DNA from 3 places in the Pseudoduganella sp. R-34 genome. Region 2 is predicted to be linked to each of the others. Evidence: predicted binding sites of a transcription regulator. Region 2 holds the regulator's gene; each other region holds the start of a gene.
What was found. The regulator sigma-54, encoded in region 2, starts transcription at its own class of promoters, with help from an activator protein. The targets are predictions, from matches to a motif close to TGGCANGNAANCTGCTTT.
Positions count from the first base shown of each region.

Region 1: the regulator sigma-54 is predicted to act here: its motif matches at 1,766-1,783, upstream of prpB (methylisocitrate lyase).
Region 3: the regulator sigma-54 is predicted to act here: its motif matches at 3,093-3,110, upstream of ACN9MW_RS16785 (EDSAP-1 family PEP-CTERM protein).

Region 1 is NZ_CP184572.1:2,352,365-2,357,777, forward strand. Features, by position in the region: gene prpR (propionate catabolism operon regulatory protein PrpR) at 45-1,673, opposite strand; gene prpB (methylisocitrate lyase) at 1,820-2,707, shown strand; gene prpC (bifunctional 2-methylcitrate synthase/citrate synthase) at 2,733-3,884, shown strand; gene acnD (Fe/S-dependent 2-methylisocitrate dehydratase AcnD) at 3,887-5,413, shown strand, end outside.
Region 2 is NZ_CP184572.1:935,120-940,532, forward strand. Features, by position in the region: gene ACN9MW_RS04380 (KdsC family phosphatase) at 1-158, shown strand, start outside; gene lptC (LPS export ABC transporter periplasmic protein LptC) at 168-767, shown strand; gene lptA (lipopolysaccharide transport periplasmic protein LptA) at 781-1,341, shown strand; gene lptB (LPS export ABC transporter ATP-binding protein) at 1,344-2,099, shown strand; gene ACN9MW_RS04400 (RNA polymerase factor sigma-54) at 2,109-3,605, shown strand; gene hpf (ribosome hibernation-promoting factor, HPF/YfiA family) at 3,678-4,037, shown strand; gene ACN9MW_RS04410 (enoyl-CoA hydratase/isomerase family protein) at 4,113-5,198, shown strand; gene ACN9MW_RS04415 (Lrp/AsnC family transcriptional regulator) at 5,195-5,413, shown strand, end outside.
Region 3 is NZ_CP184572.1:3,659,336-3,664,748, forward strand. Features, by position in the region: gene ACN9MW_RS16775 (XrtA-associated tyrosine autokinase) at 1-467, opposite strand, end outside; gene ACN9MW_RS16780 (XrtA system polysaccharide chain length determinant) at 479-2,002, opposite strand; gene ACN9MW_RS16785 (EDSAP-1 family PEP-CTERM protein) at 2,105-3,043, opposite strand; gene ACN9MW_RS16790 (N-acyl amino acid synthase FeeM domain-containing protein) at 3,216-3,929, shown strand; gene ACN9MW_RS16795 (FAD-binding oxidoreductase) at 3,931-5,413, shown strand, end outside.

The sequences.
Region 1 (5,413 bases), 1.4 Mb from region 2:
GGGATTGTCATTGATGCAATATGCTGTGGCGTCGATGCCTCGGCTCAGGGTTCCTGCTCTTCGCGCAGGCGGCGCCACAGCGTCGTGCGGCTGATGCCAAGGTAGTCGGCGGCGGCGTCACGGCGGCCGCCGAAGCGGGCCAATACTTCGGTGACGCTGTTCGGCGCGGGGGCGGATGCATGGGGCGCAGGCAGTTGCGTTACCGCGGGCGGCAAGGAATTCAGTTCGGGCGCGACGCCTGCAACGAAGCTGGGCGTCAGGGCCTGCAGCGGTTCGGCGGCGAGGAACAGGGCGAGGCGTTCGGTGAGGTTGCGCAGTTCGCGTACATTGCCGGGCCATTCATAGCGCAGCAGCAGGGGGGCGCAGGCGGCCAGTTCGGCCGGCAGGTTCGGGTGGGCGCGCGCGCCCAGGCTGGCCAGGGCGGTACGCAGCGACCATTCGGCCAGCGGCAGGATGTCGGTCGGGCGCTCGCGCAGCGGCGGCAGCGACAGGCGCAGCACGGCCAGGCGGTAGAACAGGTCGGGGCGGAAGCGCCCCTCGCGCACCCTCGCTTCAAGATCGCAATGGGTGGCGCTGATGATGCGCACATTGACCGGAATCGGCCGCGTGCCGCCGACCCGCACTACTTCGCGTTCTTCCAGCACGCGCAGGAGCCGGGTCTGCAGTGCAAGCGGCATTTCGCCGATTTCGTCGAGGAACAGGGTGCCGCGGTTGGCTGCTTCGAACAGGCCTGCGTGGCCGCCGCGACGGGCACCGGTAAAGGCGCCTTCCTCATGGCCGAACAATTCCGACTCCAGCAGCGATTCGGCGATGGCGCCACAGTTCACCGCGACAAAGGGACGGTTGGCGCCGCCCAGCGTGCGCGGGGATTCGCGGTGGATGGCTTGCGCCACCAGTTCCTTGCCGCAGCCGGTTTCGCCCTGGATCAGCACCGTGGCGGGCGACTTCGCGTACAGCACGACAGCCTGGCGCACGCGCTCCATCGCATCGGACTCGCCGCGCAGGTCGGCCAGTCCATGCTTGGCGCGCAAGGTGTCGGCCACCACGTGGCGCCTGCTACGGTTGGTTTCCAGCTGCGCCAGGCGCGCCAGTTCAAGTGCGTCGTCGAAGGCCTGGCGGATCGATGCGGCGGAATAGACAAAAACGCCGGTCAGGCCGGCTTCTTCGGCCAGGTCGGTGATCAGGCCGGCGCCGACGATGGCCTTGATGCCGGAGGCCTTCAGGTCATTGATCTGGGCGCGTGCATCTTCCTCGGTGGCATAGGTGCGCTGCTCGATCGGCACGCCGAAGGTGGCGGCGAATTCCGCCAGCGCAGGCATGTCATCCTGATAGGTGATCACGCCGATGCGGTCGGAAACCTTGCGGGCGCGCGCCAGGGCCTGCATGAAATCGAAGCCGCTGGCCTTGGCGATTACCACGGGTACCGACAGGCGTCCCTTCAGGTAGGCTGCATTCGAGCCGGCCGCAATGACGGCATCGCAGCGCTCCGTCGCCAGGCGTTCGCGGATATGGCGCGCGGCCTCGTCGAAGCCAAGGTTGATCGGTTCGATATCGGCCAGGGCGTCGTATTCCAGCGTGATGTCGCGGAACAGCTCCGACAGGCGCGAGACGGAAACCGTCCAGATCACCGGCTTGTCGGCCGGGTCGAAGGGCAGGGGAGTGGAATGTCGCATGTTTCACCTGAAACGTTTCACGTGTTTCAACCTGAAACATTATACTCTGGCGCCCGCGTTGCAAGTGCTTGATTTTGCTGGGAAGCCACGGCTGGCATGCCACTTGCACTATGGACGGCAAACATTCCTCAAACAGAAAGGACATCATGAGCCAATATTCCGCAGGCGCCGCCTTCCGCAAGGCCGTGCAAGAAGAATCCCCGCTGCAGGTGGTGGGCGCGATTAACGCCAACCACGCCCTGCTGGCCAAGCGCGCCGGCTTCAAGGCGATCTATCTGTCGGGCGGCGGCGTGGCTGCGGGCTCCCTCGGCCTGCCGGACCTGGGCATCTCCAACCTGGACGACGTGCTGACCGACGTGCGCCGCATCACCGACGTGTGCGACCTGCCGCTGCTGGTGGACGTGGACACCGGATTCGGCGCCTCCGCCTTCAACGTGGCGCGCACCGTGAAGTCGATGATCAAGTTCGGCGCCGCCGCCATGCATATCGAAGACCAGGTGGGCGCCAAGCGTTGCGGCCACCGCCCCGGAAAGGAAATCGTCTCCAAGGGCGAAATGATCGACCGCATCAAGGCTGCCGTGGACGCGCGTACCGACGAAAACTTCGTGATCATGGCCCGTACCGATGCGCTGGCCGTGGAAGGCCTGGACGCCGCAATCGACCGCGCAATGGCCTGCGTGGAAGCCGGCGCCGACATGATCTTCCCTGAAGCGATGATTTCGCTGGATATGTACAAGCAATTCGCCGCAGCGGTAAAAGTCCCGGTGCTGGCGAATATCACCGAATTCGGCTCCACCCCGCTGTTCACCGTGGAAGAACTGAAGTCCGCCGACGTGGGCCTGGTGCTGTACCCGCTGTCCGCCTTCCGCGCCATGAACAAGGCTGCGGAGAATGTGTACACCGCGATCCGCCGCGACGGCACCCAGCAGAACGTGGTCGACACCATGCAGACCCGCGCCGAATTGTACGAGCGCATCAACTATCACGATTTCGAACAGAAGCTGGACGCCCTGTTTGCAGCCGCCAAAAAATAATTCGACGATCCGAGGAGAGACCAAAATGACCGAGCAAGCCCCAACCTTCAAGCCTAAGAAATCCGTCGCCCTGTCCGGCGTCGCAGCCGGCAATACCGCCCTGTGCTCCGTAGGCAAGACCGGCAACGACCTGCACTATCGCGGCTACGACATCCTGGACGTGGCCACCACCTGCGAATTCGAAGAGATCGCCTACCTGCTGGTGCACGGCAAGCTGCCGAACATGGCCGAACTGAAAGGCTACAAATCCAAGCTGAAATCCCTGCGCGGCCTGCCGCAAGGCGTGAAGTCGGCGCTGGAAGCGCTGCCTGCATCGGCTCACCCGATGGACGTGATGCGTACCGGCGTTTCCGTGCTGGGCTGCTGCCTGCCTGAGAAGGACGACCACAATATCGCCGGCGCGCGCGACATCGCCGACCGCCTGATGGCTTCCTTCGGTTCCATGCTGCTGTATTGGTACCACTACAGCCATAACGGCAAGCGCATCGATGTGGAAACCGACGATGAAACCATCGGCGGCCACTTCCTGCACCTGCTGCATGGCGAAAAGCCGTCCGAATCGTGGGTGCGTGCAATGCATACCTCGCTGATCCTGTACGCGGAGCACGAGTTCAATGCCTCCACTTTCACCAGCCGCGTGATCGCCGGCACCGGTTCCGACATCCATTCCGCCATCACCGGCGCGATCGGCGCGCTGCGCGGTCCCAAGCACGGCGGCGCCAACGAAGTGGCGCTGGACATCCAGCAGCGCTACGAAAACGCGGACGAAGCGGAAGCCGACATCCGCAACCGCGTCGCCAACAAGGAAGTGGTGATCGGCTTCGGCCATCCCGTGTACACCGTGTCCGACCCGCGCAACGTGGTGATCAAGGAAGTGGCGCGTTCCCTGTCGCAAGAAGCCGGCTCGATGAAGATGTTCGACATCGCCGAACGCCTGGAGTCGGTGATGTGGGAAGTCAAGAAGATGTTCCCTAACCTGGACTGGTTCTCCGCCGTGTCGTACCACATGATGGGCGTTCCGACCGCCATGTTCACCCCGCTGTTCGTGATTTCGCGCACCTCCGGCTGGTCGGCGCACATCATCGAGCAGCGCATCGACAACAAGATCATTCGTCCAAGCGCCAATTACGTCGGACCTGAAGACCTGGCCTTCGTACCGATCAAGGATCGCAAGTAATCATGAACTCCCAATACCGTAAGCAACTCCCTGGCACCAAGCTGGATTATTTCGACGCGCGCGAAGCGGTCGATGCGATCAAGCCGGGCGCCTACGCCACGCTGCCGTACACCTCGCGCGTGCTGGCGGAGAACCTGGTGCGCCGCTGCGATCCGGCCACGCTCGCCGCGTCGCTGTCGCAGCTGATCGAACGCAAGCGCGACCTGGACTTCCCATGGTTCCCGGCCCGCGTGGTGTGCCACGACATCCTGGGCCAGACCGCGCTGGTCGACCTGGCCGGCCTGCGCGATGCCATCGCAGAGCAGGGCGGCGATCCTGCCCTGGTCAATCCGGTGGTGCCGACCCAGCTGGTGGTCGACCACTCGCTGGCAGTGGAATGCGGCGGTTTCGATCCGGACGCCTTCAACAAGAACCGCGCCATTGAAGACCGCCGCAACGAAGACCGTTTCGACTTCATCAACTGGACCAAGAAGGCGTTCCAGAACGTCGACGTGATCCCGCCGGGCAACGGCATCCTGCACCAGATCAACCTGGAACGCATGTCGCCGGTCATTCAAGTGAGCGATGGCGTGGCCTATCCGGACACCCTGGTAGGCACCGACTCGCACACTCCGATGGTCGACGCGCTGGGCGTGATCGCCATCGGCGTGGGCGGCCTGGAAGCGGAAACCGTGATGCTGGGCCGCGCCTCCTGGATGCGCCTGCCGGACATCATCGGCGTTGAGCTGAGCGGCAAGCCACAGCCCGGCATTACCGCGACCGACATCGTGCTGGCGCTGACCGAGTTCCTGCGCAAGGAGAAAGTGGTTTCGGCCTACCTGGAGTTCTACGGCGAAGGCGCCGCCGCACTGACCCTGGGCGACCGCGCCACGATCTCGAACATGGCGCCGGAATTCGGCGCCACTGCCGCGATGTTCTCGATCGATGCGCAGACCATCAAATACCTGAAGCTGACCGGCCGCGACGACGACCTGGTGGCGCTGGTTGAAACCTACGCGAGGCACACCGGCCTGTGGTCGGACGACCTGGCCAAGGTGGAATACGAACGCGTGCTGAAGTTCGACCTGTCGACCGTGGTGCGCAATATCGCCGGCCCGTCGAACCCGCACAAGCGCGTCCCAACCTCCGAATTGGCAGCGCGCGGGATATCGGGCGTGGTGGAAAACGAGCCAGGCAAGATGCCTGACGGCGCCGTGATCATCGCTGCCATCACCAGCTGCACCAACACCAACAACCCGCGCAATATGATCGCGGCAGGCCTGCTGGCCCGCAACGCGAACAAGGCCGGGCTGCTGCGCAAGCCGTGGGTCAAGTCTTCGCTGGCGCCAGGCTCGAAAGCCGTGACGCTGTACCTGGAGGAAGCAGGCCTGATGCCTGAGCTGGAAAAGCTGGGCTTCGGCGTCGTGGCGTACGCCTGCACGTCCTGCAACGGCATGTCCGGCGCGCTCGACCCGGTGATCCAGAAGGAAGTGGTGGAGCGCGACCTGTACGCCACCGCAGTCCTGTCTGGCAATCGCAACTTCGACGGC
Region 2 (5,413 bases):
TTGCGGTCAGCGTGCCGAATGGCCGCAAGGAGGCGCACGATCGCTCCCACTACATTACCGAAGCTGCGGGCGGCCGCGGCGCGGTGCGCGAGGCCTGCGAATTCGTGCTGCGCGCCAGCGGCAGCTATGACCGCGTGATGGCCCAGTTCCTGGTGTAAGGGCAAGCGATGCGTAACCAGAGGACCGCCCACCGCTTCCGCCTGTCGATCGGCATGATCTTCGTGCTGCTGGCGGCGCTTGGCAGCTTCTACCTGCTCGAGCTGCTGAACCGCGCGGACGAACAGATGCAGGCCGACAAGCGCATGAACGAGCCGGATTACATCATCCATAACTTCTCCTTCGTGCGCATGACCAAGGATGGCAAGCCAAGCTATATCATTGCCGGCGACAAGCTGACCCACCGCCCGGTCGACGATTCGTCCGAGATCGACAATCCGCGCGTGCACAGCCTGGCCGGCGAGAAGCCGCCGATGGAGATCGTGGCGAATACGGCGCGCGTGGACGACGCCAACAGCCGCGTCACCCTGAACGGCAGCGTGACGATCGACCGCGCGGCATCGCCGCAATCGCAACTGCTGCACCTGGAATCGGACAAGCTGGTGATCTTCCCGGACGAAGACCGCATGGAAACCGATCATCCGGTGAAGCTGCGGCTGGGGGATACGACTGCTGCGGCCAACAGCATGCGCGCCAATAATGCGACGCGCGAAATGCACCTGGCCGGCAACGGCACGCTGCAGATTCCGCCCAAGGCCGCGGACCAATAACTGAGGAATGAACATGAAACGACTACTCTTGTCGGCAGCCTTGCTGCTGGGAGTCGCCGCTCCGGCGCTGGCCGAGAAAGCCGACTCCTACAAGCCGACCAACATCAGCTACGGCTCGATGGACATCGACGACGTCAAGCAGGTCACCATCCTGCTGGGCGGCGTCAAGCTGACCCGCGGCACCCTGACCATGACGGCCGAGCGCGCCTACGTCAAGCAGACGCCGGAGGGCTTCCAGCAAGTGACGCTGTTTGGCGACGGCAAGAAAGCCACCTTCCGCCAGAAGCGCGACGGCGCCGGCGACCAGTGGGTGGAAGGCGATGCCGACCGCATCGAGTATGAGGAACAGGTTGAACTGGTGAAGATGTTCAACAAGGCCACCATCCGCCGCCTGGAAGGCGGCAAGCAGAACGATGAAGTGCAGGGTGAGTTCATTTCTTACGACAGCCGCAAGGAATTTTTCAGCGTGCGCAATTCGGCCAGCGGGGAGAGCAAGCCCGGCGGCGGTCGCGGCACCATGGTGATCCAGCCGACCCGTACCGAACCCCCAGCGACGCCGACGGAGAAGAAGTAAGCATGCAAGCAAATAACTGCGCCAGCACGCTGGTCGTGCGCGGCCTCCAGAAAACCTATGGCAAGCGCCAGGTGGTGCACGACGTTTCGCTGCAAGTCGATTGCGGTGAAGTGGTCGGCCTGCTCGGTCCCAACGGTGCCGGCAAGACTACCTCTTTCTACATGATCGTCGGCCTGGTGGCTTCCGATGCAGGCACCATCGATATCGGCGGCACCGACGTGTCGAGCCTGCCGATCCACAAGCGCGCCACGCTGGGCCTGTCCTACCTGCCGCAGGAAGCTTCGGTGTTCCGCAAGCTGACGGTGGAAGAAAACATCCGTGCCGTGCTGGAACTGCAGAAGGTGGACGGCAAGCCTCTGCCCAAGGCGGAAATCAAGCAGCGCCTGGAATCGCTGCTGGCCGACTTGCAAATCGAGAAGCTGCGCGAGAACCCGGCCCTGTCGCTGTCGGGTGGCGAGCGCCGCCGCGTGGAAATTGCGCGCGCCCTGGCCACCAACCCGCGCTTCGTGCTGCTGGACGAACCGTTTGCCGGCGTGGATCCGATCGCCGTGATCGAAATCCAACGTATTGTGCGTTTCCTGAAGGAGCGCAATATCGGTGTGCTGATCACCGACCATAATGTGCGTGAGACCCTCGGCATTTGCGACCGCGCCTACATCATCAACCAGGGCGCCGTGCTGGCCTCGGGCCGCCCGGACGACATCATTGCCAACGAATCCGTTCGCCGCGTCTACCTCGGCGAACACTTCCGCATGTAAACGAAGGCCATGAAACAAACACTGCAACTGCGAACCTCGCAACACCTGGCGCTGACGCCGCAGCTGCAACAATCCATCCGCCTGCTGCAGCTGTCCACGCTGGAGCTGCACCAGGAGTTGGAACAGCTGCTTGGCGACAATCCCATGCTGGAGCGCCTTGACGACCCGCTCGACCACTCGGTACGGCTGCTGGCCGATGGCGCCATCAGCCAGGGCAACGGCAATGGCACCGAAGCTCCCGCCACGCCTTCGGCTGAAGGCCCGCAAGGCGAGGGCGGCGAAGCCCCGGCCGCTGCCGGCGAAAGCGATACCTATGAAGGCGGCGACCATGAAGCCGGCAACGGCAGCGACGACGCCGACTGGAGCGCCAGCGCCGGCAGCAAATCCGCCGACGACGAAGACAGCCGCCCGCAACTGGAAGCTTCCGGCTGCACGCTGCGCGAACACCTGCTCGAGCAGATGCGCGTCACCGTGCAGGAGCCGCGCGACCGCGCGCTGATGGAACTGATCATCGATGCGCTGGACGAGAACGGCTACCTGGAAGAGCCGCTGGAAGAAATCCACGAGCGCCTGCCGCCCGAGCTGGAAATCGAACTGGACGACCTGCGCTGCAGCCTGGTGCTGCTGCAAAGCTTCGATCCGCCCGGCGTCGCCGCACGCAATGCCTCCGAATGCCTGGCGCTGCAGATCAGGCGCATGCCCGGCGTGCCGCTGGTGACGCGCCGCATGGCGCTGACCATCGTCGAGAAGCACCTGACCTGGTTCGCCCAGCGCGAGTTCACCAAGCTGAAGAAAGCGCTCGACTGCGACGATGAAGACTTGCGCGAAGCACAGTGCGTGATCCGCCAGTGCAACCCGCATCCGGGCGCCGAATTTGCGTCAGGCGAGTCAGACTACGTGGTGCCGGACGTGATCGTGAAAAAGGGCCGCGGCGGCTGGATCGTCACCCTGAACAACGACGTGGTGCCGCGCCTGCGCGTGAACGCGCTGTATGCCAACCTGCTCAAGCAAGGCAAGAGCGAGTCGCAGATGAATGGCCAGCTGCAGGAGGCCAAGTGGTTGATCAAGAATATGCGCCAGCGCTTCGACACGATCCTGCGCGTCGCGGAAGCGATAGTAGAAAGACAAAAGAACTTTTTCAGTCATGGCGCAGTGGCCATGAGACCCCTTGTGTTGCGTGAAATTGCTGATACACTGGGACTACACGAGAGCACTATTTCTCGCGTAACAACTCAAAAATATATGCTCACCCCGCATGGCATGTTTGAGTTGAAATATTTCTTTGGTAGCCACGTCGCGACCGAAGCCGGGGGGGAGGCTTCCTCGACTGCGATACGGGCACTGATCGTGCAATTGACAGGAGCAGAAGACCCGAAAAATCCTTTATCCGACAGTAAGATTGCGGACATGCTGGGTGAACAAGGCATGGTGATTGCGCGACGGACTGTTGCCAAATATCGAGAAGCGTTGAAGATCCCTCCAGTTAGCCTCCGCAAATCGTTGTAGTGCAGTGCATGGGTTCCTCTGTGCGTTTCGGCGTGCACGAACTCGAGAGCGACATCATCTTTAGGAGTGTGTATGAATCTCACCATCAGTGGACATCATGTCGAAGTGACCCCAGCCATTCGCGAGTACGTGCAGAACAAGCTGGAACGAGTCAAGCGCCATTTCGATCAAGTAATCGATATTGCTGTCATCCTGACTGTAGATAACCTCACCGAGAAAGAGAAACGCCAGAAAGCCGAAATCAACCTGCGCATGTCTGGCAAAACTGTTTACGTCGAAAGCCTGTCGCAAGACCTTTACGCCGCCATCGATACCCTGATTGATAAACTGGATCGCCAGGTCATGAAATACAAGGACCGTGTGCAGAACCACAGTCATGCGGCCATCAAGCATTTCCCGGATACGTATGAGGCACCACCCACCGCCATGTAAAGGACTGGCCGTGCAGCACACCAAAGGGCGCAATTGGCGCCCTTTTTTGCGACCAGTGTGCGTTAGAATATTTGCATGAGCGAACACGTACACACCCAACTCTCCAACGGTACCGGCTTCATCACGCTGGACCGCCCCAAGACCCTCAATTCACTGTCCCTCGACATGGTGCGCGCGATGACGCAGGCGCTGCTGGCATGGCGCGACGATGCGTCGGTGGCGGCGGTCGTGGTGCGCAGCAGCAGCGAACGCGCGCTGTGCGCAGGCGGCGATATCCGCTTCTTCCACGACGTCGGCCGCGGCAATACGCAAGGCGGCAGCGCGCTGCTGGAAGACTTCTTCACCGAAGAATATGCGCTGAACCATTTAATCCATTTCTACCCCAAGCCTTATGTGGCGCTGATGGATGGCGTGGTGATGGGCGGCGGCATGGGCATCGCGCAGGGCGGGCCGGAGTGCGGCGTGCGCATCGTCACGGGCCGTACCAGGATGGCGATGCCCGAGGTGAACATCGGCCTGTTTCCCGACGTGGGCAGCAGTCACTTCCTGTCGCATGCGCCGGGCCAGCTTGGCATGTGGCTCGGCCTCACCGGGCTGACGGTCGGCGCCGCGGATGCGCTCTACCTCGACCTGGCTGACTACTTCGTGCCGGAAACTGAACTGGCCGGACTGGCCAAGCTGTTCGAGTCGACGCCCGGCAAATCGTTGCGCGATGCTGTCGCGGTCTTTGCCTGCCCGCACAACGCCTTCGCCGGCGACAGCGAACTGGAAGCGCAGCGTGCCCTGATCGATCAGCATTTCTCGGCGGGCTCGGTACCCGCCATCATGGATTCGCTGCGAGGCGACAGCACGCCTTTCGCGCAGAAATCGCTGAAGGCAATGGAATTGCGCTCGCCGCTGATGATGAGCGTGACCCACGAGCTGCTGAAGCGCGGCGCGTCGCTGGGCGTGTCCGACTGCTTGCGCATGGAGCGCAACCTGGTGCGCCGCAACTTCGAACACGGCGAGATTTTCGAGGGCGTACGCGCCCTGGTGATCGACAAGGACAACCAGCCGCAGTGGAATCCCGCAACGCTGGCCGAAGTGACGCCCGCCATGGTGGAGCGCTTCTTCGAACCATGCTGGCCGGCCTGGGCGCACCCCTTGCGCCACCTCGCATGAGGGATCTGGACCGGATCGACCGGGGCATCCTGAATATCCTGCAAGAAGATGCCAGCACGCCGTTGCGCGAGATCGCGGAGCGCGTGCATTCGTCGGTCGCGACCTGCCAGCGCCGCATCGAAAGGCTGCGCAACGACGGCGTGCTGGTCAAGGCTGTCGCGCTGGTTGACCGCGCGCTTGCCGGGCGGCCCCTGACGGTATTCGTGTCGGTCGAA
Region 3 (5,413 bases), 2.7 Mb from region 2:
CTGGCGGGACCGGAAGGCAGCAAGGTCAGCGACGGAACATTGGTGCGCATGATCACGTCGGACAATTCCACGCTGCCATCGAGCAGCACATTCATCAGGCCCCGTTCAGCCTGCAAACCCAGCACTTTCAGTACCGACGGGCGCGCCACGTCGGCGTCCACCAGCAGCGCGCGTGCATCCTTTTCCATGGAAATGCTCATTGCCAGGTTGACCGCGCAATAGGTCTTTCCTTCTCCCGGCAGGGCGCTGGTGACGACGATCAGGTTGCCGTGCGGGATGGCGTTGGCGCCGCCGGAGCGCGCGTCATTGAGCAAGTGGCGCTTGACGATCCGAAAGTCCTCGGCGACGGAAGTGCGGCCGCTCTCATGCGTCACCATTCCGCGCTGCCGCATCCGGACCAGGTTGATGTCGGCGTAACCGAGTTCGGTCGGCGGTGCAAGTTCCAGCAGGTTGGGCGGTAATTGCATGGGGCCTCCATCTATTGGTAGAACAGGGTGAACACCATCACGCCGCTATAGCCAAGCAACAGGCAGGCGCCGCCGGCGCTGAAACCCAGGCGGTCGCGCGCATGCCGGCGCTTCTCTTCATCGGTCCAGTTCATGCCAATGGTACCGAGCACCCGCAAGCCGGTCGCCGCGCGCAAATCGGCCGGACTCAGGAACGTGGGGCGCAGTTCGGACAGCCCGAGCGCTGCCGCTGCGCCACCGATGAGGCCGGCGGCCAGCACTGCGCTGTAATACAGGGCGCGGTTGGGGCCGATGGGGCGCTGGGGCATGGTTGGCGGATCGATGATCTTGAAACTCATCATTTCTGTGGTGGTTGTCAATTCCCCCGACAGCTTGGCTGCCTCGCGGCGCGCAACGAGCTTCTCGTAATTTTCCTTGTTCACCTGGTAGTCGCGTGTCAGTTGGCCGAGCTGGGACTCGAGTTCGGGCACGGCATTGCGCTGCTCCTGGAGCTGCGCCTGGCGCTGTTGCATGGCCTCGACACGCGCCCGTAATGCGGCCACCCGCGCTTCCGATTCCGCCAAAGCCACCTTCATTTGCTGGAACAAGGGGTTGTACTGGCGCGCTGTGTCGCCGGGGTCAGCCTGCTTCTGGCGCTCTTCGCGCCGTTTCTCTTCAAGCTGGGCGATCAGGCGCAGGGCTGCCACGACATCGGGATGCAGGTCGGTGTATTGCATGCGCAGGGCATCGAGGCTCTTGTTCAAGGCGCTGATGCGCGAGTCGAGCTCGGATACCTCGCCCGGCGTGCCGACGCCCGCAAGCAGCGGCTCGTCGCCGCCGAATTGGGCTTCAATGGCCTTGCGCGCCTGTTCGGCCTCGGCCAGCTCCAGCTGGGCGCTGGCCAATGCGTCGTTCGCGGTCAGCAGCTTGCCGCCATAATCCTGGCCTTCGCGCGGCAGCAGGTAGTTGTGTTTGAGACGGAATTCCTTGACGGCGTTCTCCGCCGTGAGCAGGCGGTCTTCGTAATTCTTGATCTGTTCGTCGATGAACTGGACCGCCTTCTCGGAATCGCCTTTCTTTCCCTTGAAACTGCCTTCCACGAAGATCGACAGCAAGGCCTGCACCACGTCGCGCACCTGGCGCGGGTCGGAGTGGGTGTAGCCGATGGTGTAGATATCGTAGGTGCCGGTGCCGTTGATGTGAATCCGCTTCAGCATATCGTCGACCATCGCATCGTGGTCGCGTGCGGACACCGAGCGCACGTCCAGGTCCACCATGCGCAATACCCGATCGATATTCGGCCGGCTTAGCAAAGTCCGGCTCATGATGGCGACTTGCTGCTCGACGTTGGGCATGCTGGTCATGCCCACCATCAGCGGCTTCAGGATGCTTTGGGTATCGACGAACACGCGGGCCGTGCTCTGGTACTCGTTGGGCAGGGAGTAGACCTTGGCCCAGCCTATCAGCACAATCACCCAGGCGATGCTGAATCCCGCCCAGCGGTGCTTCCAGATGCCTTTCAGGCCGGACAGCAATTGGCTGAAGAGATGCTCCATGCTGCGCTCCCTGGTGATACGCCTCGGTCCTCTGGATTATATGGGCGGGATTCCAGCCTGGCTGGCGAACCCGCCCGAACGTTGAGGCCTGTCAAGAAGTGCTCAGGATTTGCGGCGGCGCAGCGCAACCGACATCGCCAGCATGCCTGCAGCGAGCACGGCCAGCGAATCCGGCTCCGGCAACTCCTGTTGCAGGGCGTTGGCCAGAGTGTTGTGCTGGATCGTGATCTGGTAACTGGTGCCGGCTGTCAGCAAAGGCGACACCTTGGTGAGCGGCACCCCGGGCAGGGTCGCAAAGGTGTACGTAAGGATGCCAGGGCTGCCATCCGTGCGGCTGCGTACACTGAATGCGTTCAGGTCGTCTGGCGCGAAGTCGAAGATCCGGCCCTGGGTGGTCAGGTCGATGATGTTGATGGACCACGACAGCCGTGCATTGGCATTGGCGTCCGGTCCCGATCCGGGCGACACATAAGCCTGGGTGAAGGCGGTTGCGTCGAACGACACAGTCATGGTGTCGGCTGCTCCCAGCGTGAACTGGAAGGTGGTCGAGGTACCGACGTCGGAATTGCCCGATGCGATGGCGTTCAGGGCGGTCGAGGCATCGGCCCGCGTGCGGGCGTGTGCCCCGGCCGGCGCTGCGCCGATGGTAATGGAGGCGCCGGTCAGGTCCTGGTCGGCATAGCCGAAAGTGCCTGGCACTGGCGGCGGGCTGGGCAGCGGGGTGAAGTTGTTTTCGCCCAGCCCCCCGCAGGGGGCGCCCATGCATTGATGCGGCACGTTCGGGACACCAAGCAGGATCGGGATCGACGAGGTTCCGTTCGCGAAGACGCCGTTCAGCGAAGCAGTTGCGTGGGCATCGTTGGTACCCTGCAAGATCGTGAAGTCGGTCGTGCTGTAGGCGGTGCCGTTGGAGTGGAGCAGCCTGAAGTTGTTGATGTCGAGGATGGCCGAGGCAAAGGTGGAGGCCTGGACCGGTACGCTGGCAAGGCTGGCCGCCAGCAAGGCGGCAGTTGCCAGTAAAGACTTGCGCAAGGTAGTCATAGCGTGGATCTCCCGATTGGATTGCGGCAGGTTTGCCGGCATGGTCGTATGAGCAGCATCCGTGCCATGCCGTGGCGCCCCGTTGGCCGCGGCCCGTGAAAAGAAATCCGACGCGTGCGGAACCTTGGGCCAGCCCGAGCATCCAAGCCCTATACCGATAGGAGGACGCACCGTGGACGACGACACCATTGTTTCCCTGTTGATTGACGAGAACGCTGGCGGCGAGCAGCCGTTGCACGCGATCGACCAGCAGCTTTTCCATATCCGGCTGGCCAATTCGGCCGGCAAACGCGAAGCGGCCAGTGTGCTGCTGCAAAAGATGTATGGCTGGCGCGGCTATGAAGTGGATCCCAACGCCCCCCACCAACCCAACCGTATCACCCTGGCGGCCGATAGCCAGGGTGATACGGTTGGCACCATGTCGCTGTGCCTTGACGACCCCGACATTGGCCTGCCGGCCGATGAAAACTTTGGCGACATCCTGTCCGCACTGCGGGAGCAGGGACGACGCCTGTGCGAACCGGCGCGGCTGGCCATCGACCGCAATGTCAATATGCGCGTGTTTGCAGCGCTGATCCACATCTCCTATGTGTACGCGCACAACCTGCACGGTTGCACGGATTATGTGATCGAAGTCAACCCGCGCCATGTCAGGTTCTACAAGCGCATGCTGGGTTTCCGCGATGCGGCGCCGGAGCGGCACTGCAGCCGGGTCGGCGCGCCGGCGGTGCTGCTGCGGCTGGACCTGGCGCACATGGCGGAGCAGATACGGCTCTATGGCGGGCGCATGGAATCGGTGCCTAACGAACGTTCCTTCTACCCCTTCTTTTTCTCGCCGCAAGATGAGGCCGGTATTACGGTCCGCTTGCGCGAGGGGAGGGACTGAGATGGCGAACCTCCAACCCGCACTGCAGGCCTGGCGCCTGCTGCTTGGTCCAGCCCGGGTGCTTGCCTCGCCCAGCGAACTTGCGCCGTACACTGCCAGCACCTCGGGCCAGCCCGTCGCGCCCCTTGCAGTGTTGCGTCCGCTATCGCACGGTGAGGTGGTGGCCGTGGTGCGCAGTGCCGGCGAATTTGGCGTCCCGCTGTATCCGCTGAGTACCGGCCGCAACTGGGGATACGGCGACGCCAACCCAAGCGGCGAAGGCCAGGTCATCGTGGACCTGGGCGGGATGAACCGCATTCTTGAGATCGATCCGGACCTTGCCTATGCCGTGATCGAGCCTGGCGTCACGCAGGCCCAGCTCGCCGGTCAACTGGCGGAGCTGCAACTTCCCCTGTGGATGGATTGTACCGGCGCCGGGCCGGATACCAGCCTCGTCGGCAACATCCTGGAGCGCGGCTTCGGCCATACGCCCTATGGCAACCGCATGCTGCATGTAGCCGGCATGCGCATCGTGCTGGCCAGCGGCGACACGCTCGAGACTGGTTTCGCCCATTTTGCCCACGCCAGTGCCGCCCACCTTTACCCGTATGGTGTCGGGCCATGGCTGGACGGTTTGTTCACGCAATCGAACTTCGGCATTATTACCAGCCTCGGCTTCTGGCTGATGCCGCAAACGGAAGTGGTAAGCCACCTGGTTGCGAGCGTCCCCGGCTTCGAGGGCATCGCCGCAGTTGTGGATGCGCTGCGCCCACTGCGCCTGGATGGCACATTGCCCAGCGTGGTCCATATCGGGAACGATTTGCGCGTGCTGTCGGGAGGAATGGTGTTCCCTGCGTCGCTGGCGCCGCAAGGGCCGCCGCTGCCGCTTCCATTGCGCGCCGGCCTGTGCCGGCAGGCCGGGATCGGCGCCTGGACTGTGTCAGCTGCGCTTTACGGCCGGCCGGCCCAGGTGGCCGATGCGCGCCGTGCCCTGCAGGCGGCCATTGGCAGGCTGGCCACCTTGCGCTTTATCGATGACCGCACGCTGGCACTCGGAAGCATCGCGGCCCGCCTGATGGGAAAAGGCAGGCTCGGATCGCGGTTGTCGGCGCAGGTCGACCTTGGCCGCTCCCTCTTGAACATGAACCGCGGCATTCCGGATGGCCGCTTCCTGGCAGGCGCCTACTGGCGTCGCCGAGGTGGCCTGCCTCAGGGATTCCCACTGGGCGCCAATCCGGCGCGCGACGGTTGCGGAATGATGTGGCTGGCACCCGTGCTGCCGATGCGCGGCACCGACTTGTTGCACGTGCACTCGCTGGTCGAGCCGCTGTTTGCTAGCCATGGCTTCGATCTGTTTGAAACCTTCAGCATGATCAACGAGCGTGCACTGGGCGGCGTGCTGACCATCTGCTTTGACCAGGAAGATGCGGCGGAGGCGGCGCGCGCCCGGCAATGCTACGATGCCTCGTTTGCACGGCTGATGGGCGCTGGATACATTCCCTATC